One region of the Massilia phyllosphaerae genome, then DNA from elsewhere that is predicted to be linked to it. Evidence: predicted binding sites of a transcription regulator. Region 1 holds the regulator's gene; each other region holds the start of a gene.

The links. Region 1 encodes sigma-54, which starts transcription at its own class of promoters, with help from an activator protein. Its sites were predicted from a motif close to TGGCANGNAANCTGCTTT; they were not measured.
Region 2: U1H99_RS18375 (ANTAR domain-containing response regulator) is a predicted target of sigma-54. The motif match lies at 2,251-2,268, and genes of this name have one in related genera.
Region 3: U1H99_RS28925 (VPLPA-CTERM sorting domain-containing protein) is a predicted target of sigma-54. The motif match lies at 2,335-2,352, and genes of this name have one in related genera.

What each region holds. Positions count from the first base shown of each region.
Region 1 covers NZ_JAXSQX010000008.1:234,978-242,092, reverse strand. Annotated here, with positions in the region: gene lptA (lipopolysaccharide transport periplasmic protein LptA) at 1-549, shown strand, start outside; gene lptA (lipopolysaccharide transport periplasmic protein LptA) at 572-1,180, shown strand; gene lptB (LPS export ABC transporter ATP-binding protein) at 1,180-1,956, shown strand; gene U1H99_RS26190 (RNA polymerase factor sigma-54) at 1,959-3,458, shown strand; gene hpf (ribosome hibernation-promoting factor, HPF/YfiA family) at 3,528-3,890, shown strand; gene U1H99_RS26180 (enoyl-CoA hydratase/isomerase family protein) at 3,996-5,081, shown strand; gene U1H99_RS26175 (APH(3') family aminoglycoside O-phosphotransferase) at 5,086-5,868, shown strand; gene U1H99_RS26170 (3-hydroxyacyl-CoA dehydrogenase family protein) at 5,883-6,812, shown strand; gene U1H99_RS26165 (GntP family permease) at 6,800-7,115, shown strand, end outside.
Region 2 covers NZ_JAXSQX010000004.1:567,987-575,101, forward strand. Annotated here, with positions in the region: gene U1H99_RS18365 (S-(hydroxymethyl)glutathione dehydrogenase/class III alcohol dehydrogenase) at 1-420, opposite strand, end outside; gene U1H99_RS18370 (GlxA family transcriptional regulator) at 562-1,572, shown strand; gene U1H99_RS18375 (ANTAR domain-containing response regulator) at 1,574-2,212, opposite strand; gene U1H99_RS18380 (hypothetical protein) at 2,464-2,973, opposite strand; gene U1H99_RS18385 (hypothetical protein) at 3,067-3,390, shown strand; cobalamin riboswitch at 3,411-3,801, shown strand; gene U1H99_RS18390 (TonB-dependent receptor) at 3,876-5,942, shown strand; gene U1H99_RS18395 (valine--tRNA ligase) at 6,075-7,115, shown strand, end outside.
Region 3 covers NZ_JAXSQX010000012.1:4,693-11,807, reverse strand. Annotated here, with positions in the region: gene U1H99_RS28935 (NAD(P)-dependent alcohol dehydrogenase) at 1-714, opposite strand, end outside; gene U1H99_RS28930 (trimeric intracellular cation channel family protein) at 1,010-1,720, shown strand; gene U1H99_RS28925 (VPLPA-CTERM sorting domain-containing protein) at 1,717-2,304, opposite strand; gene U1H99_RS28920 (SDR family oxidoreductase) at 2,472-3,185, opposite strand; gene U1H99_RS28915 (TetR/AcrR family transcriptional regulator) at 3,273-3,869, opposite strand; gene U1H99_RS28910 (hypothetical protein) at 3,973-4,683, shown strand; gene U1H99_RS28905 (MBL fold metallo-hydrolase) at 4,669-6,036, opposite strand; gene U1H99_RS28900 (glycoside hydrolase family 28 protein) at 6,084-7,115, opposite strand, start outside.

The DNA of each region.
Region 1 (7,115 bases):
CTGGCCCTGGCCAGCCTGCAGGCATCGGCGGAACGGGCGGATTCGCTCAAGCCGACTTCCATCAAGTTCGCCGATGCCCACATCGACGAGGCCACCCAGACCCGCACCTTCACCGGCGGCGTGGTGCTGACCCGCGGCACGCTCACGGTCATGGCCGACAAGGCGGTGGCCACCGAAACGCCCGACGGCTACAGTTACCTGACCCTGACCGCGGCGCCGGGCAAGTTCGTGAGCTTCCGCCAGAAGAGCGACCGCGGTCCCGACCAGTGGTTCGAAGGACGCGCCGAGCGCATCGAATACGACGACCGCGCCGAACTGGTAAAACTGTTCTCGAAGGCCGTCATCAAACAGAGCGAAGGCCCGACGGTGACCCAGGAAATGGACAGCGAATACATCGCCTACGACAGCCGCAAGGAACTGCTGGTCGGGTACAACGACCCCACCGGCGCCAGCGTGCCGGGCAAGGGCCGCGGCACCATGATCTACCAGCCGCTGCGCAAGACCGCGGCCACCGCCGCGGCCGCGCCGGCGCCGGCCGCGGCACGCTGATATCTACAAGGATCTGCATCCAATGAAAAAAACAATCGCCGTCGTCGCGCTGTCGCTGGCGGCCCTGAACGCCGCGGCCGAGCGCGCGGATGCGCAAAAGCAGGCCGCCATCGAGTTCGACCAGGCCCACATCGACGAAGTCACCCAGATCCGCACCCTGACCGGCCGGGTGGTGCTCACGCGCGGCACCCTGACGGTCAAGTCGGACAAGGCGGTGCTCAAGGAATCGCCCGAAGGCTACATGGTCCTGACCCTGACGGCGGCGCCGGGCAAGGTCGCCAGCTTCCGCCAGAAGCGCGACGGCGGCCCCAACCTGTGGGTCGAGGGCCAGGCCCAGCGCATCGAATACGACGAGCGCACCGAACTCGTGAAGCTGTTTTCTGACGCCACCGTCCGCCAGCTCGAGAACGGCCGCCTGTCGAGCGAGGTGAACGGCGCCTTCATCTCCTACGACAACCGCACCGAACAGGCGAACGTCGGCGGCAACGCCGGTGGCCAGAGCACGCCGGGACAGGGCCGCAACACGCTGATCCTGGCACCGCGCCGCGGCGCCGCGGCCGCACCGGCCACCACCCCGGCGCCGGCCGCGGGCAATGCGGCAGAGTCGTCTTCGTCTTCAGGAAAGCAATAATGGAATTACGCGCAGAAGCCACCGCCATCCAGGCCGGCAGCAGCACCCTTACCGCCAAGGGCCTCCAGAAAAGCTACGGCAAGCGCCTGGTGGTCCGCGACGTCTCGCTGCAGGTCGCCTGCGGCGAAGTGGTCGGCCTGCTGGGGCCGAACGGCGCCGGCAAGACCACCTCGTTCTACATGATCGTCGGCCTGGTGCCCTCGGACGCCGGCAGCATCGACATCAACGGCAACGACGTCACCGGCCTGCCGATCCACCGCCGCGCCTTGCTCGGCCTGTCCTACCTGCCGCAGGAAGCCTCGGTGTTCCGCAAGCTGACGGTCGAGGAAAACATCCGCGCCGTGCTGGAACTGCAGCGCGAGAACGGCAAGGCCTTGTCCAAGGCGCGCATCACCGAGCGCCTGAACGAACTGCTGGCCGAACTGCAGATCGAGAAGCTGCGCGAGAACCCGGCGCTGTCGCTGTCGGGCGGCGAGCGGCGCCGCGTCGAGATCGCGCGCGCGCTGGCGACCAACCCGCGCTTCGTGCTGCTCGACGAACCGTTCGCCGGCGTCGATCCGATCGCGGTGATCGAGATCCAGCGCATCGTGCGCTTCCTGAAGGAGCGCGGCATCGGCGTCCTGATCACGGACCACAACGTGCGCGAGACGCTCGGTATCTGCGACCGCGCTTACATCATCAACCAGGGCGCGGTGCTCGCATCCGGACGCCCCGACGATATCATCGCCAATGAATCGGTCCGCCGCGTCTACCTGGGTGAACATTTCCGGATGTAGTCATGAAACAGACGCTGCAACTCAAGACATCACAGCACCTTGCACTGACCCCGCAGCTGCAGCAGTCGATCCGGCTGCTGCAGCTGTCCACCCTCGAACTGCACCAGGAGATCGAGCAGGTCCTGAGCGATAACCCGCTGCTCGAGCGGCTCGACGATCCGCTCGACCGTTCGGTACGCCTGCTGGCCGACGGCGCCATCAACCACAATGCCGCCACGCCGGGCGAGGCTCCGGCGCCAGGCCAGACCGCGAATGGGGAAGAGGGCAACGGCAGCGGCAGCGGCAGCGGCAGCGAAGGCGACGCGCCGGAAGGCGGCGCAGAAGACGGGGGCGGCGGCGACGGCGATGGCGGCGACTGGGGCGAGCCCGGCCGCGGCAGCGGCGGCGACGACGAAGATGGCCGCCCGCAGCTGGAAGCCAGCCCGGTCACCCTGCGCGAACACTTGATGGAACAGGTGCGCATGACCTGCAGCGCGGCGCGCGACTGTGCGCTGGTCGAGCTGGTGGTCGACGCGCTCGACGACAACGGCTACCTCGAAGAAGCGCTGGACGACATCTACGCGCGCCTGCCGGAAGAGCTGGAAATCGAATTCGACGAGCTGCGCACCGCGCTGGCGATGGTGCAGAGCATGGACCCGCCGGGCGTGGGGGCGCGCAGCGCGGCCGAGTGCCTGGCGCTGCAGATCCGCCGCATGCCGGGCGTGCCGCTGGTCACGCGGCGCATGGCGCTGACCATCGTCGAAAAGTATCTCACCTGGTTCGCGCAGCGCGAATTCAACAAGCTGAAAAAAGCGCTCGACTGCGACGACGAAGACTTGCGCGAAGCCCAGGCCGTCATCCGCCAGTGCAATCCGCACCCGGGCGCGGCCTTCGCTTCCGACGTGTCGGACTATGTGGTGCCGGACGTGATCGTGCGCCGCGCCAAGGACGGCTGGAGCGTGCAGCTGAACCCCGAAGTGATGCCGCGCCTGCGCGTCAACACCCTGTACGCGCAGGCGCTCAAGCAGGGCAAATCGGAGACCCAGCTGGGCGCGCAACTGCAGGAAGCGAAGTGGCTCATCAAGAACATGCGCCAGCGTTTCGACACCATCCTGCGCGTGGCCCAGGCCATCGTCGACCGCCAGCGCAACTTCTTCTCGCACGGCGCGGTTGCCATGCGGCCCCTTGTTTTACGCGAGATAGCTGATACACTAGGTCTACACGAGAGCACAATCTCTCGCGTAACAACGCAGAAATACATGCTGACACCGCACGGCATGTTCGAGCTGAAGTACTTTTTTGGGAGCCACGTGGCGACCGAAGCAGGGGGCGAAGCCTCCTCGACGGCGATTCGTGCGCTCATCGTGCAACTCACAGGAGCCGAAGACCCCAAGAATCCATTATCCGATAGCAAGATCGCGGAAATGCTGGGGGAACAGGGAATGGTCATTGCGCGCCGTACGGTCGCAAAGTATCGCGAAGCGTTAAAAATCCCGCCCGTCAGCCTCCGCAAATCTCTGTAACAGCAGCTGTCCGCTGCGCGCACTTTTTATCAGCGTTCGGACAGCCGCGCATTTTCAGGAGGAGTGTGTATGAATCTCACCATCAGTGGTCATCATCTCGATGTCACCCCGGCCATCCGTGAATACGTGCAGAACAAGCTGGAACGCATTACCCGCCATTTCGATCAAGTGATCGACTCCCACGTCATCCTCTGCATCGACAATCTTACCCAGAAAGACAAACGCCAGAAGGCCGAGATCAACCTGCGTGTTGCCGGCAAGATCCTCCATATCACGAGCGCCGCGCATGACCTGTATGCCGCGATCGACATGTTGATGGACCGCCTCGACCGCCAGGTCGTCAAATACAAACAGATGCTGCAAAATCACAGTCACACCGCGCTCAAGCGCCTGACTGAAGAAGGAGGAGACGAGGCTCCGGCCACGGCATAGACTGCCGGCTGAAGCACCGTAGACTAAGGGCGCATGGGGCGCCCTTTTTGCTTCTTGGCGCGCTCTGCACGTTACAATGTTATTTTAAAATCCATAAAAAATAACATGAGTGACACCGTGGAGACCCGGATCGCCAATGGCACCGGCATCATTACCCTGAACCGGCCGAAAGCCCTGAATTCGCTGTCGCTCGACATGGTGCGGGCATTGACCGACGCGCTGCTGGCCTGGCGCGACGAACCTGCCGTGGCGGCGGTGCTCATCCGCAGCAGCAGCGAAAAAGCCCTGTGCGCCGGCGGCGACATCCGCTTCTTTCACCAGGTCGGGCAGCTTCCGCCGCAGGGCGGCAGCGCGCTGCTCGAGGATTTCTTCACCGAAGAATACGCGCTGAATCACCTGATTCATTTCTATCCGAAACCGTATATTGCGCTGATGGACGGCGTGGTGATGGGCGGCGGCATGGGCATTTCCCAGGGCGGCCCGGAGTGCGCGCTGCGCATCGTGACCGAGCGCACGAAAATGGCGATGCCCGAAGTAAACATCGGCATGTTCCCCGATGTCGGCGGCAGCCATTTCCTGTCGCACGCGCCGGGGCGGCTGGGCTGGTACCTCGGCCTGACCGGCGCCACCATCGGCGCCGCCGACGCGCTCTACGTGGGTCTGGCCGACGTGTTCGTCCCGTCGGCGCAGCTGCCGGCCCTGGATGCGCTGCTGGCGTCGACGCCCGGCGCCGATGTGCCCGCTGCGATCCGCGCCTTTGCCGCACCGTTCGCCGGCCAGGCCGGCAGCAGCGAACTGCAGGCGCAGCGCGACCTGATCGACCGCTGCTTCGGCGCCGCCTCGGTGGCGGACACCATGGCTGCACTCGAACGGGAAACCGACCCGTTCGCGCACAAGGCGCTGGGCGCGATGCGCCAGCGCTCGCCGCTGATGATGTGCGTGACTGCCGAACTGCTGGTGCGCGGCGCTTCGCTCGGCGTGGCCGATTGCCTGCGCCTGGAACGCGCGCTGGTGCGCCGCACCTTCGAGCATGGCGAGATCCTGGAAGGCGTGCGCGCCCTCGTCATCGACAAGGACAATGCGCCACGGTGGAATCCGCCGGCGCTGGCGCAGGTCACGCCCGGGATGGTGGCGGACTTCTTCGCGCCGGTGTGGCCGGCGCATGCCCATCCGCTGCGCCATCTCGACTAGCGCCGTGGACTCCACCTTACTTCAGCCGCCGGCCGGCTGGCGCGCACGCCTGCAGGGCTACCGCTGGACCGAAGCGCTCGCGGGCTGTTCGGCAGCGTCGGTGTTCCGGCTCGATGCGCCCGGCCAGCCGTCGCTGTACCTCAAGACCGAACCGGCCGGGCTGCTGGCCGAACTGCCGGGCGAAGCCGAACGCCTGCGCTGGCTGGCCGCCGCCGGCATCCCCTGCGCGCCGGTACGCGAGTGGGCGGAAGAGGCAGGGCAGTACTGGATGCTGCTGGGCGAACTGCCCGGACGCAACCTGGAAGACGCCGCGTTTGACCCCGCGATCAAAGTGCGCCTGATGGCTGAGGCGCTGCGCCGCCTGCATGCGCTGGACCCCGCCGGCTGCCCGTTCGCCCACCGCGCCGCGCAGCGCATCGGCCTTGCTGGCGCGCGCCTGCAGGCCGGTCTGGTCGACGCGGACGACCTCGACGAGGCGCATCGCGACCTGGCGCCGGCCGACCTGTTCGCGCGCCTGCAGGCGCAGGCCCCGGCGCGCGAGGACCTGGTGGTCACGCACGGCGACGCCTGCCTGACGAACCTGATCGTGCAGGATGCTGACGTGGCAGGCTGGATCGACTGCGGACGCCTCGGCGTGGCCGACCGCTGGCAAGACCTGGCGCTGGCCACGCGCGACATCAGAGAGGTGCTGGGACCCGAGTGGGTCGCGCCTTTCCTGCGCGCGTACGGTACGCAGCCCGACCCGGCGCGCACGGCCTTCTACCGCCTGCTGGACGAGTTTTTCTGAGAGGAGCAAGACATATGGCATACGAAGAAATCGTCGGCGTGGCCGGCGGCGGCCTGATGGGCGTCGGCATCGCTACCAAGTTCGCGCTGGCCGGCCACGCGGTGGTGGTGGTGGAGTCCAGCGCGGAGCGCGCCGCCGGCATCCCGGCCGTGGCGGCCGGCATCCTGGCCGAGCTGCTGGACGCCGGCGTCATTGACAGGGCAGGGCGCGATGGCGCACTGGCGCGCCTGCGCGTCGCCGGCACACTCGATGCGCTGGCCGGCGCCGCCCTCGTGATCGAGGCGATCCCCGAGGTGCTGGCGGCCAAGCACGCGCTGTATGCGCAGCTGGAAGCCGTGCTGGCGCCGGATGCCATCATCGCCAGCAACACCAGCGGTTTTCCGCCGGACGCCCTGGCCGCACACATGCAGCGGCGCGCACGCTTTCTGGTCGCCCACTTCTGGAATCCGCCGCATGCGATCCCGCTGGTCGAGGTGGTGCCGGGCAGCGCCACCGACGCCGCCGTGGTCGACCGCAGCGTGCGGCTGCTGGCGGGCATCGAGGCCGAACCGGTGGTGCTGCAGGCCGCGATCCCGGGCTTCATCGGCAACCGCCTGCAATTCGCCGTGCTGCGCGAAGCCCTGCACATCGTGCGCTCGGGTGCGGCCACGCCGGCGACCGTGGACGCCGTGATGAAAGCCTGCCTCGGACGCCGCTACAGCATCATGGGGCCGTTCGAAAGCGCCGACCTGGGCGGCCTGCACACCCTGGCGGGGATCGGCGCCAACCTGATGCCCGCACTGGCCAAGGACGAGGACGTGCTCGACCTGATGCGTGACCACGTGGACAAGGGCGAGCGCGGCGCCGCCAGCGGCCAGGGCTTCTACACCTGGGACGACGACCGCATCGCGGACCTGAAGGCGCGCCGCCTGCGCCAGCTGAAGGAGACCGCATGTCGTTCTTGATCGTCCTTGCCGCCCTGGCGTTCCTGATGCTGGCCGCCTACCGCGGCTACAGCGTCATTTTGTTCGCCCCGATCGCCGCGCTCGGCGCGGTGCTGCTTACCGAGCCCTCGGCCGTGGCGCCGGTATTCTCCGGCATCTTCATGGAAAAGATGGTCGGCTTCCTGAAGCTGTACTTCCCGGTCTTCATGCTCGGCGCCGTGTTCGGCAAGGTGATCGAGATGTCGGGCTTTTCGAAATCGATCGTGCAGGCGGCGATCCGCTACATCGGCCGCTCGCGTGCGAATGCCGTGATCGTCGCCGTGT
Region 2 (7,115 bases), on a different contig from region 1:
GGTCGACGTGCCCATGTAGTGATAGATCGGCTTGCCGTCGAGCGAGAAGCGAGAGGTCGCATCCGGCATCAGGCCGCGGCCCTGGGTCGAGCGGATGGCCTGGCACAGGTTGGTCTTTTGCGACAGGCAGAATTTGCACTGGCGGCATTCCGGGGTGTACAGCGGGATGACGTGGTCGTCCTTGCGCACGCTGGTCACGCCCGGGCCCACGTCGACCACCACGCCGGCGCCTTCATGGCCGAGGATGGCCGGGAACAAGCCTTCCGGATCGGCGCCGGACAGCGTGTAGTAGTCGGTATGACAGATACCGGTCGCCTTGACTTCGACCAGTACCTCGCCCGCCTTCGGGCCTTCGAGTTCGACTTCCTCGATCGTCAGCGGCTTACCCGCCTGCCATGCAATCGCTGCCTTGGTTTTCATGTTCGATACTTTCCTGGATGGTTATGCGATGCGGCCATTATCCGCACAAGCCCGCCTGCGGCCAAGGGGCACACCCTTAGATGGCAGAAAATGGTGCAATAATGACCGGATTTGCCAGCCCCCAACATCTTTAGCGGAACCATGCAAGACAGGCCAGCCAGCGCACCGATCACCATCGACATCATCGTCTACCCCGGCTTCAAGGCCATGGAAGCCATCGGCCCGATGTCGGTGTTCGAATATGCCAACGTGCACCTGCGGCGCGCCGGTAAAGCGGCCGCCTACGACGTCCAGGTCGTGTCCACACGCGAGGGCAACATCCCTTCCGATACGCTGATGTCGCTGCAGGCCACCCGGGCGCTCGATCCCCGGGCCTTGCCGCATACCGCCATCGTGGTCGGTGCGCGCGATATCCGGGGGGCACTGGCCGAGGGCGGCGCCATCGTCGACTGGGTGGCGCGTGCCTGTACCCGCCTGCAGCGCCTGGCGGCGCTGTGTTCCGGCGCCTTCTTCCTGAGCGCCGCCGGCGTCCTGGACGGCAAGGCGGCGGCCACCCACTGGAGCGTGGCGGCCGCCCTGCAGGCCGACTACCCCGGCGTGGCGGTCGATGCCGACGCCATCTTCGTGCGCGACGGCCACCTGTGGACCTCTGCCGGCGTCACCGCCGGCATCGACCTGGCGCTGGCGCTGGTCGAGGAAGACCTCGGCAAGGAACTGGCGCTGCAGGTCGCCACCGACATGGTCGTCTACCTGAAACGCCCCGGCGGCCAGTCGCAGTTCAGCTCGCACCTGCTGAGCGAACGGACCGCACGGCCCGGCATCCGCGACATTCAGAAATGGATTCTGGACAACCTGCACGAACGGCTGTCGGTGGCCCAGCTGGCGCAAAAGGCCATGATGAGCGAGCGCCACTTCGCCCGCGTGTTCCTGCAGGAAGTCGGACTGAGCACCCAGGAATTCATCGCAACCTGCCGCTTCGAGCGCGCCAAGCAATTGCTGTCCGACCTGGCGCTGCCGCTGAAGACAGTGGCGGCACGCGCCGGCTTCAACGGCGAAGCGCAGATGCGGCGCGTGTTCCAGAAACGGATGGGCATCGCGCCCACCTTGTACCGCGAACGCTTCGCCACCACCGGCGTGTCCGCGGCCAAATAGCTTATTTGCTGCGCAGGCGCCCGGCAAACGCCCCGTGCAGGCTGTTGAGCAGCTCCTCGGCCGCGATCAATTGTTCGGCCACTTCGTTGACCTTGCGCCGGTTCGAGCGCGCGTGATCGCGCAGGACTTCGAAGGCGGTGTTGCGGTCGGTCTGGAAGCGCGCCATCAGCAAGCCGACGGCCAGGCTGGTTTCGCGGCCGGCGGCCAGCGCCGCGTTCAGGTTGGCTTCGGTGCGGCGCAGCTGGCGGATCTCGTCGGCGCGCGCCAGCGCCGATTCGAAGGCCGCCAGCAAGCGCGCGGCGTCGACCGGCTTGACCACGAAGCCGACCGCGCCATGGCTGGCGGCCTGGCGCGCGGTTTCGGCGTCGTCGACCGAGGACAGGAACATGAAGGCGACCTGGGTGTGGTCCCTCAGGCGGCGCGCCAGGTCGAGGCCGGACATGCCGGGCATGTTGATGTCGAGCAGGGCCAGCGCGATGTCGCCTTCGCGCTCGGCGATGCGTTGCAGCGCCTCGGGCGCGGAAGCGGCTTCCAGCGTGTCGTAGCCGGCATGCTTCAGGACGGTGGACAGGTATTCCAGCAGGATGGCATCGTCGTCGACCAGCAGGACCAGGCGGCGGGGGGAAAGGGTCGCGTTCATTGTTATCGTTCTCGCGTGAAGAAGGAAGTGAATCGATCATTGCGGATGCAATGCCACATGACCGAAATCCGACGGCCAAAAATATAGCATGCCGGCAAGGCGCTTCGTCAATCAAATTGCATATTCCAGCGATAACGCAACATCCCGCGCGCACGATTGACAATCAATTTTGTAAAGTACGGCGACGGCCTGGTGCAGACCAAAGCCGCCTGCGACAGCATCAAGTCGTGGGCTGCGAAAACTAAGCGCCGCTACTCGCCGCCGCGCAGGAAGGCCGCTTCCTCGTAGCCGCTCAGGACCTGCGCATCCATCGGAATATGATTGGTGCGCAGAATCCTGCCCTCGCGGGCGTACACCAGGTAGACCTCCCCTGCCCCGTTTTCCTTCGGCAGGGTCCGGAATGCCGGACCGCAGCCGACCATTACCCGGTTCTTGTCGGTAGTGTAGTCGAGCACCTGGCCGTCGCGGTATACGCCCTTGATCTGCTCCCACGGCAGGAATACCGCCTGGTGGTGCTGCAGCACCCGGGACTGTCCCGACGCTAACGTCACGGTTTCCGGGGTCGAGGTCAGCGTGCTCAGCGAACCCATGAAGATCAGGTCGGCTTCCTCCTTGACCGCCGCCACTTCGGCCTTGTAGGCCGCAAGGTGTTTCGCATGCGTCTCGGCCTGCTTTTCGGGCGGGACGATGGCGCAGGCGAAGCCGGCTGCGCAATGCAGGACCAGGAGCGGGAACAGGAGGCGTGTCGTCGGCGTGCGCATCGCGGCGTCCAGGGAGTCGGGTGAAACCGCATGGTACACCCGCGCAGGCGCTGACGGACGCAGCCAATGAGCCTCTTTGCGTATAGTGGACCCATGCCCAGCCCTGCCAACTACCCCAGCACCCCGGACGGTCGCTACTTCGTCGTCAAGGACCGCCTCTGGCGCATGAGCAATCCCGATCTCGATCCGGCGCAGCGCCAGGCACTGGTCAATGCGCTGATGCAGGCCCGGCGCCAGGTCGGCGCGGCGAAGAAGGCCGCCGACCCCGAGGCCGAACGGCGCGCCCGCGCCGCGGTCGACGACGCCAAGCGCGGCCTGGGCGAACGCGGCCCGGTCTGGTGGAACGACGGCGCACCGGATTTCAACCGCAAGCTGGTGGCCAACACGCCGTATGCGGGCTGGTACGCGGCGCTTTGACCGGCCGCCACGGTGCCTCAACTATAATGACGGCGTTTGGTGCCCGCGCGCTTGTCTCGAGCGCGCAGTTAAACGGGAAACACATGGCCGCGCCGGTTCCACCGGCAGGCCAGGGTGTGCTGCCCCCGCAACGGTAAGCAAGCGTCGTCGCTGACGACAGGCCATCTCGAACGCCACTGTGCACAAGAGCCTGTCTCGGCAGGCGGGAAGAAGCGGATGGCGATGGATGGCGAGTGTGAGCAAGGCGTGAGGAGGAAGCATGGTGATCCATGCGACGACGAACAACGCCGCTCACGCTCGTCAGGCGCGCCAGCAGCGACTTCCGCCTGCTGAGACAGGCTCTTAACAGCATGGGAAGGCGAGATGGTCCGCCTTGCCAGCCCGGATACCGGCCAGACAGGTGGTACGCGCGGCCGCGAGGCGGCGCGCACCGTTCAGCCGCGCTTACGGGGAAGTGGGTGCGGCGGCAGCTTGACATCCATCCTATGAAAACCAGAGTGATACTCGGCGTCGCCGGGGCGCTGTGCGCGGCCGCGCACGCGCATGCGCAACAACCGGCGGAGAACCCGCCACAGGAAACCCAGAACACGGTCCGCGTGCTTGGCCACTACGACAACGGCGTCGGCACTTCCGACGCCGCCAGCGAAGGCAGCGTGACGGCGGCATTGATTGCCAGCCGCCCGGCGTTGCGGCCGGGCGAAGTGCTCGAATTCGTGCCCGGCGTGATCGTCACCCAGCACAGCGGCGACGGCAAGGCCAACCAGTACTTCCTGCGCGGCTTCAACCTCGACCACGGTACCGACTTCGCCACCTTCGTCGACGGCATGCCGGTCAACATGCGCACCCATGCGCATGGCCAGGGCTATACCGACCTGAATTTCCTGATCCCCGAACTGGTCAAGAACATCCACTACCGCAAGGGCCCTTACTACGCCGACGAAGGCGATTTCGCCTCGGTCGGCTCCGCGCACCTGGGCCTGGCCGACAGGCTGGACGAAGGCGTCGCCGCCCTAACCGCGGGCGCCAACGCCTACCGCCGCGGCCTGGTCACGGGCTCCACCGGCGCCGGCAACGGCACCCTGCTGTATGCGCTGGAACTGGCGCACAACGACGGCCCATGGCAGACGCCGGAAGCTTTCCACAAATCGTCGGCCCTGCTGCGCTACAGCGCCGGCACCGCCGCCGAGCGTTTCAGCCTGACCGCGATGGGCTACAAGGGTGCCTGGCACGCCACCAGCCAGATTCCGCTGCGCGCGGTGCAGGACGGCAGCCTGGACCGGTTCGCCGCGGTCGATCCCAGCGACGGCGGCAGCACGGCACGCTACAGCCTGTCTGGCGAATGGCGCCGCCGCGGCCTTGACACGCTGACCGAAGCGCATGTCTACGCGGTGCGCTCCGACCTGGCGCTGTACAACGACTTCACCTACTACCTCGACGACCCGGTGAACGGCGACCAGTTCCTGCAGACCGAACGGCGCAAGATGGGCGGCTTCGATCTGTCGCACACCTGGTTCGGCCGGCTCGGCGAGCGCGCCATGAACAACGCCGTCGGCATCCAGGGCCGCTTCGACCGCATCGCCCCGCTCGGCCTGTACGCCACCGCCCGCCAGCGCGTGCTGGACACCATCGCCGAATCGCAGGTGTCGGAGGCCAGCGCCGCGCTGTGGTTCCAGAACACCGTGCAATGGACGCCGTGGCTGCGTTCCATCGCCGGCGTGCGCTACGACCGCTACCGCTTCAAGGTCGGCAGCTCGATCGCCGAGAATGCCGGCAGCGCGGACGACCACATCGCCTCGCCCAAGCTGTCGTTCGTGCTCGGCCCATGGGACAAGACCGAATTCTTCGCCAACTACGGCGAAGGCTTTCACAGCAACGATGCGCGCGGCACCACGGCCCGGCTGTCGCCGCGCGCGCGCGAGCCGGTCGAGCCGGTCACGCCGCTGGTGAAGACCCGCGGCGCCGAGATCGGCCTGCGCAGCGAGATCGTCGCGGGCCTGCAAACCTCGATCGCGCTGTGGGGCCTGCGCTCCGGCTCCGAACTGGTGTTCTCGGGCGACGCCGGCGACACCGCGCCGAGCCGCGCCAGCAAGCGCGCCGGCATCGAGTGGAACAATCACTACGTGGCCAGCCGCTGGCTGCTGCTGGATCTCGACCTGGCGGCATCGACCGCCCGCTACACCGGCTTCGACCCGGCCGGCGACCACGTCCCGGGGGCGGTCGAGCGGGTCGCCTCGTTCGGCGCCACCGTCAACGACCTCGGCCCCTGGTCGGGCGCCTTCCAGCTGCGCTATTTCGGGCCACGGCCGCTGGTGGAAGACAACAGCGTGCGCTCGGCCACCACGGCGATCGCCTACCTGCGCGCCGGCTACCGCCTGGACCGCCGCTGGCGGCTGACGGCCGACGTGTTCAACCTGTTCGACCGCAGGGCCAGCGACGTCGACTATTACTACACCTCGCGCCTGCCGGGCGAGCCGGCCGAGGGCGTCGACGACATCCACACCCACCCGGTGGAGCGGCGCACGCTGCGGCTGACGCTGCGCGCAGCGTTCTGATCCGCTTAAAAAAGCGGCAAAGGGTGACAATAAGCGGGCAATAAGCGGTAATCAAGCAGGGAGCGCTTCGGCGCTCCCGTCATTTATAATGGCCGTTTCGCTATATTTACCCTTTACCCCCGACCGCCAATCATGGAATTAGCAAAGTCTTTCGAGCCAGCCGATATCGAACAATTCTGGCGCACCGAATGGGAACAGCGCGGCTACTTCGCCGCCACCATGGACGCCGGCAAGCCGTCGTTCAGCATCCAGCTGCCGCCGCCGAACGTGACGGGCACCCTGCACATGGGCCACGCCTTCAACCAGACCGTCATGGATGGCCTGACCCGCTACTACCGCATGCGTGGCTTTAACACCGCCTGGATCCCGGGCACCGACCACGCCGGCATCGCGACCCAGATCGTGGTCGAGCGCCAGCTGGACGCCCAGAAGATCTCGCGCCATGACCTCGGCCGCGAGGAATTTGTCAAAAAAGTCTGGGAGTGGAAGGAAAAGTCGGGCAGCACCATCACCGGCCAGATGCGCCGCCTGGGCGCTTCCGCCGACTGGAACCGCGAATACTTCACGATGGACGAGCCGCGCTCGAAAACCGTGGCCGAAGTCTTCGTGCGCCTGTACGAGCAGGGCCTGATCTACCGCGGCAAGCGCCTGGTCAACTGGGACCCGGTGCTGGGCACCGCCGTCTCCGACCTGGAAGTCGACTCGCAGGAAGAAGACGGCTCGATGTGGTACATCCAGTACCCGCTGGCGGACGGCAGCGGCCACCTGACGGTCGCCACCACCCGTCCGGAAACCATGCTGGGCGACGTCGCCGTCGCGGTCGACCCGACCGACGAGCGCTACACCGCCCTGGTCGGCAAGATGCTGAAGCTGCCGCTGGTTGGCCGCGAGATCCCGATCATCGCCGACGAGTATGTGGACAAGGCCTTCGGCACCGGCTGCGTGAAGATCACGCCGGCGCACGACTTCAACGACTACGCGGTCGGCCAGCGCCACAAGCTGCCGATGCTGTCGATCATGACGCTGGAAGCGAAGATCGTCGACGACGCGCCCGAAGCCTACCGCGGCCTGGACCGCTTTGCCGCGCGCAGGAAGATCGTCGCCGACCTCGAAGAGCAAGGCCTGCTGGAACAGGTCAAGCCGCACAAGCTGATGGTGCCGCGCGGCGACCGC
Region 3 (7,115 bases), on a different contig from region 1:
GAGCGTCTTGGCACGCGCCGCCATCGCTGCCGGATCGCGCGACACGACCACTTCGTGGGCGCCCAGCGCTTCCGCATCCTTGATCTTCGATTCCGAGGTGGTGAAGGCGACCACGTGGGCGCCCATCGCGCGCGCCAGCTTGATGCCCATGTGGCCCAGGCCGCCGATGCCGACCACGCCGACGGTCTTGCCCGGACCCGCGCCCCAGTGGCGCAGCGGCGAGTAGGTGGTGATGCCGGCGCACAGCAGCGGCGCCACGGCGGCCAGCTGCTCTTCCGGATGGCGCACGCGCAGCACGAAGCGCTCGTGCACCACGATCTGTTCCGAGTAGCCGCCCAGCGTGTGGCCGGGGGCATCCTGGGTCGGGCCGTTGTAGGTGCCGACCATGCCGTCGCAGTAGTTTTCCAGGCCGTCCTCGCAATCGCCGCAGTGCTGGCAGCTGTCGACCATACAGCCGACGCCGACCAGGTCGCCGACCTTGACGCCGTGCACGTGGCCGCCGACCGCGGACACGCGGCCGACGATCTCGTGGCCCGGCACGCACGGGAACAGCGTGCCGGCCCATTCGGCGCGCACGGTATGCAGGTCGGAGTGGCATACGCCACAGAAGGCGACGTCGATCTGGACGTCGTGCGCACCCGGTACGCGGCGAACGATGTCGAGGGATTCGAGCGGCTTGTCGGCGGCCAGCGCGCCATAGGCTTTCACAGTCATGTTGTCCTTTGAAGATGTCATGGTGGTCGGCGGTCCATCCCCGACCCAGCGCGCATGATAATGGCAAATCGTCACAAGCGGGCGCATGAATACTGCATGACCTTATGATTGGCAGTCATGAATCGAGCTTGCGATTGATGAACGTAATTACGATAACCCGACAATGCCGCTACTGATTCATGCCGCTTTGGCCGGGCACAGCTCTTCCGCGGCAGGCGCGCAAGCCTCATAATGTCCCGTTGTCCGCGGCGCGCCCGCGCCGGACGTACCGATTACCGAATCCAGGCTTGACGAGATGTTTCCCGCTGTTTCATTTAATGCTGTTGCACTTGATGTAGGCACCGCGCTGCGGACCCTGGTCCTGACGCTCGACCTGCTCGGCACCTTCGTGTTCGCGCTCAGCGGCGCGGTGGCGGGCGTGCGCCGCCGTCTCGACCTGTTCGGCGTGCTGGTGCTCTCGTTTGTTGCCGCCAACTCGGGCGGCATCGTGCGCGACTTGCTGATCGGCGCCACGCCGCCGGCCGCGATCGGCGACTGGCGCTACCTGGCGGCGTCGATCATGGCCGGCGTACTGATCTTCTTCTGGCATCCGGGCCTGCGCCACCTCCGCAACACCGTGCTGGTGCTGGATGCGGCCGGGCTGGGCTTGTTCTGCGTGGCCGGCGCCCAAAAGGCGCTGGTGTTCGGCGTGCAGCCGTACATGGCGGCGCTGCTCGGCATGCTGACCGGGATCGGCGGCGGCATCGCGCGCGACGTGCTGCTGTCCGAGATCCCGGCCGTGATGCGCGCAGAGGTATATGCGGTGGCGGCGCTGGCCGGCGCCACGGTGGTGGTCGCGGGCGATGCCCTGGGCTGGCACAGCGCCACGATGGCCTGTGCCGGTGCGGCGCTGTGCTTCGTGCTGCGCCTGGCCGCGATTCGCTACGACTGGCATCTGCCGGTGGCGCGCAGCGGCGAGGCCGACGCCGCTGCGGCAGAAGCCGATCGCGGACGCGACGGGCGTTAGGAAGGCTTGCGCACGGCGCGGCGGCGGCCGGCGCAAGCCAGCGCGCCGAGGCCGGCGCCGAGCAGCAGCAGCGAGGCCGGCTCCGGTACCTCGCCCGGCTGGTCCGGCCCGCCTGCCGCTTCGACGTTGAAGGTCAGGGTGCCAAAGTTCCACTGGCCATCCGGCCCCGTCAGGTCGTCCACATCCTCGTAGAACTCCAGGCGCAGGATACCGTCGGCGCCGACATTGAAGTCGACGCCGAGGGCGACCAGATCGTAGGAAGCGGCATAGCTGGCGGTCCCCGACAAGTCGTTGCCGGAGGCCGGCGAGACGGTGAAGCCGGTACCCAGGCTCGAGTCGGACACCGCCAGTCCGAGTTCCGACAACCAGCTCGGTGCGTAGGCACTCAGGTTGACCGCGAACGAAAAACCGGTGATGGCCGAGTTCGCGCCGACGTCGAAGGTCAGCACCGTATTCGCAGGATCGGTAAACAATGCATTGCTCTGGACGTTGGCAAGGTTGACCACCAGCGGCGCAGCGAACAAGGATGAACTAGCGAAGACCGACAGGCTGACCAGCAATTTACTGACAGACCTCAACAACATGGCAACCTCCTTGCATAAGAGCTTACAAGGCAAGCAACAGTCGTGCCTAACATTTTTATTTCCGTATGCCCTTGATTCTAATCGGAATATTTTTAGGAATTATTTTCCCTTAAGGAACTATGTAAAATCCGGCGACAGCAGAGCTACCGGATCCGAGACAAGCTGCATCAGCTTTCGCGCGCCACACTGTCGAGATAAATCCCCGGGTCGGCTGCCAGTCCCTGCCGCACCCGCTGCGACAGCTCGTCGATCAGCACCTCCTTCGCGCCGTCTTCCAGCGCCGCATACGCCTTGGCGACGACATCCGCCGGCGCCAGCTTGGGCAGGTCGATGCCGCGCGTCAGATCGGTATCGATGAAGCCGACATGCAGTCCCAGCACCTGGGTACCCTGCCCCTGCAGCGCGATGCGCAGGCCGTTGGTCACGCTCCACGCGGCCGACTTGGTGGCCGCATAGGCACCCAGGCCCGGCGTACTGATCCAGCTGGCCACCGACAGCACGTTGAGGAAGGCGCCGCCGCCGTTGCGCGCCAGGACCGGGGCAAAGGCCTGGCTGACGCGCAGCAGGCCGGACACATTGGTGTCGAACATGGCACGCAGGGCGTCGATGCTGGCCGGGTCCAGCAGGCCGCCCATGGTGGCGATGCCGGCATTGTTGACGACCAGGGTAGCGTCGCGGCAGGCGGCAGCGGCGGCATCCACCTGGGCCGGGTCGTTGACGTCCAGCCGTACCGGCACCACGCCCGGCAGCGTGACGCTGGCCGGGTCGCGGGCACCGGCGTAGACCTTGCTGGCGCCGGCGGCGAGTGCCTGGCGGGCGAATTCCAGGCCCAGGCCGCGGTTGGCGCCGGTGACGAGGACGATTGCATTGTCGAGTTTCATGCTGGCTCTCCTGATGGTCGAAATATGATGCTCGTCATATTCGATGGTAAAAAAATGCCGCGGCCTGCGCCGGCGGCACCCGTGAAATCAGCCCGCCACGGCGGGATGGTCGTATTGGTTCACCAGCGCATCCCTGCAACTGCGCAGCACGGCGTTGCGTGGTTCGGCTTGCAGCACCCGGGCGATCTGGACGGCGCCGACCAGCGTGCTGGCGATCACCATGCCGGTGCCGGCGGCACTGCCCGCGGGCAGCGCCCGCTCCACCGCGCCGGCTAGATGCAGCACGCGCCGCTCGGCCACCTGGCGCAGGGCCGGCTCGCCGCGCGCCAGGTCGGCGCCGAGCGCGGCCACCGGGCACCCCTGCTCGAGCGACTCGACATGCCGCGCCGACAGGTACTCTTCTATTAGCGCGCGTAGCGCACTGGCCCCCTCGGCGATACGGGCCTGGAGACGTTCGCGCATGCGCGCCGCACTCTGTTCGCCGGCGTGCTCGACGGCAGCAGCCAGCAAGGCGTCGCGCGATCCGAAGTGGGCATAGAAGCCGCCGTGGGTCAGCCCCGCTTCCTTCATCACGTTGGCGACGCCGAGGCCGGCATAGCCGTCGCGGCAGATGGCGCGGGCGGCGGCGTCGAGGATGCGTTCGTGCGATTGTTCGCGGCGGGTCTGCTTGAGGTCCGTGGACATGGCGACGGCATTCAAAATATGATGACCTTCATATTATTGTCATCATATTTTACTGTCAAGCGTTTGCACTACAATGGCCGTCCGTTACCGTATAAGAGAAGACATGAGCACCACCGACCTTCCTTTCCGCGCCGCCACCGGCGAAGCATGCGCCTGGCTGACACTGCAGACCGGCACGCCCTGGACCCTGGCGCATCTGCTCGGGCACGGCCTGACGCCCTATGTCTGGCTGGACTATGACGCCGCCATGCCCGAGCTGTTCGGCGATGCCAACGGCGGCTATGCAGCGCCCGTGTTCTTCGAAGGCGACGTCGCCCGCCTTCTGGCCGGCAGCGACGACGTGCTGATCACGATGACCAAGGACGCGTACAGGATTGCGGTGCACCTGCCGCCACCGGGCCTGCGCTATCCGATCGAGGCGCTGCGCTTCCAGAAGAAGGACCTGGAAAAGCTGGCGGGCAAGCTGAAGCACGAGGCCGTGGCGGTGCAGAAGACGCCGCCCCCGGCGGCCGAATCGCAGTTCGGTATCGGCAAGGCCGAGGTGCTGGAAGCATTCGGCCGCATCGTGCGCATGGACCTGGACAAGGCGCTGGACGAAGCCATTGGCATCTTCGGCGACGACGGCGCGCGGGTAAAGGCGAGTGCGCGCAAGTCGAAGCGCAACGCGGTCTGGAACCCGGTCACGCTGGCGCTGGGACTGCACGACGTCTACCGTGCCCCTTTAGGCGCCCTGAAACGCGCGTTCAAGACGCACGGCTTCCTGCAGGCGTGGGAAGGCGATTGGGAGCAGTCGCTGGCTTTACTCGGGAAATGAACGCGCCAGCAGGCGCCGCAGCTGGGCCGCCTGGTAGGCGCCGAAGGTGTCGCTGAACAGGCTGCGGATCAGCGGGTCGTCGACCACGTCGGCGTCTTCGAGGTCGCGCTCGGTGGCGGCGTCGAACACCGTGTCGTTGATGCGCAGGTACATCGTGGTCAGCGACTCGCCCTCCTCCAGCGCGCCGTACAGCTTGGTGGCCGGGATCTCGGTGGCCCAGCCGAGCGGCGCATCGCTGTCGTCGAGCCGCGCCGGGCCGCCGGGTTCGAGGCGGTAGCGGAAATGCGTCGCCTGCCCCGCATGGTCGAGCAGCGACAGGCGCCAGATGCGCGGCTGGTCGAAGTAGTCCGAGGCGGCGTCGATTTCGCCGTATTTTGCCGGCAGCGTGGTGCGGCAGTAATCCAGCACGCGCGCAAACTGGTCGGGCGACAGCGGCGCGAAGTGGCGCGCGATGGCCGCGGTGGGCGGCGGCGCGGCGTTGCCTTCATACACGTAATCGACGTCCTGCGGGCCGACCGGGATCACCCAGTCCAGCGGCGGCGCCGGCCGCAGCGAGGCGGCGTCCAGCTGCACCGATACCGACGGATCGAGCCGCACCACCTGCGCCGCCGGCAGCGCCGCGCCGACCTCGCGCGCGAACTGCGCATAGGTGATCGGGAAGAAGGCGCGGTTGTACCAGGACCACGGCTCCTGCAGGAACTGGCAGGAACTCGGCACCACGTAGCGCGGCGCCAGCGCCTGCAGCTGCGGGATCCATTCCTCCGGCAAGGTCGGCGGCGCGGGCGTCGAGCGCGAGGGCGCCAGCACCTCGATTTCGCGCATGGTCTGGAACGGCCACAACACCATGTCCCACGGCCCTTCCCGCACCAGCTGGGCCAGGGTGCCGTCGTCGATCCAGGAATCGACCACGTTCAACACGTTCAGCCCGGCCGCCTTCACCTGGAACATCGAATCGACGTCGGCATCCATCGCTTCGCGCGGGATCACCTGGAACGGGCCGACCGTCACCGGCACGTTCAGGCGCAGCGGGTGCACCTGCGTGAAACCCAGCCGACGCACCATGTCGAACAGTTCGTCGAATATGCAGTAGATATGGATCGGCGTCGCGCGGTCCAGCAGGTCGAGGCTCTCGAGCGAGCAGTGGTCGTCGTGGAAGTGCGAGATGAACACGGCGTCGAAGCGCTGCCGGCGGATCGCGTCCTGGTCGAAACGCAGGTCCGGAAAGGCGTGGCAGTTGCGGCTGAACGGATTCTCGAAGATGGTGTCGAAGGCGATGCGCGTGCCTTCGCAGGCCATCACGTAGCCCGCGTGGAGGATTCTGGAGATAGTAATGCCGGGTGCTGCCTGGGTCATGGTCGCCTCGCTGCTGGAGGCGGCATTTTACAACCTTGGCGGCGCCATCAGACCGAGAACGGCTTGCCGTTCACGACCACGTTCTCCAGGCGCAACTTGCCGGCGCCGCTGACCTCGAATCCCTCGCTGGCCAGTTGTACGTCGATGTCCTTCAGCAGGATGTCGCCGATCTCGGTCTGGCCCGGGTTCGGCTTGATCGTGCCCAGCGTGCCGAAGCGGCCCTTGATGTTTTCCAGACTGATGTTGCGCACGGTCGAGCGCGGCGGTGCGGCCCCTTTCAGGTCGACATACTGGGTCCAGGGCTGCATACTGATCACCGCGCCGCCGGCTGAATCCAGGGTCAGGTTGCGCAGGTGGATGTCTTCGTATTGCTGCGGCGTGTCCGGACGCAGCTTGAGCACGGCGATGTTGCCTACGCCGGTCGCCGTGCAGTCCTCGACCACGACGTCGCGCACCAAGGTGGCCTCGCTCCCCAGCGTCATGACCGAATGGCCGCGCCGGAACACGCAGTTGCGCACGCGGATATGTTCGACCGGCGGGCTGTCCCGGTCTTCCAGCGCGTGCGGGCCCTTCGAGCCCTTGGCGGCGATGCAGTCGTCTGTCACCGAGAAATGACAGCCCTCGATGGTCACGTCGCGGCAGCTGTCGAGGTCGATGCCGTCGGTGCTGGGCGCCTGCTTGTAGTCGTCCGGCACCTGGAAGCGCGCGTTGCGCACCGTCACGTCGCGGCAGTCGTACAGGTGCAGGTTCCAGAATTGCGAGTCCTTGAAGGTGATGCCCTCGATGGTGACGCCGCGCGAGCGCTCGATCAGGCCCAGGCGAGCGCGCGGCACACCAAGGTTGGGGAAGTTGCGCTTGTCCGGCGCGGCGTTGCGCAGCTTCCAGAACAGGTCCCAGACCGGACGCCCGGCGCCGTCCAGCGTGCCCTCGCCGCTGATCTTCAAGCCGTCGCAGCCGCTGGCGTTGATCAAGGCCGGATTGAAATGATCTTCGAAGTGGCCTTCGATGCGCGTGCGCCGCACCGGAAAATGCTTCATGTCGGTCGAACACTTCAGCACCGCCCCCTGGTCGAGGTGCAG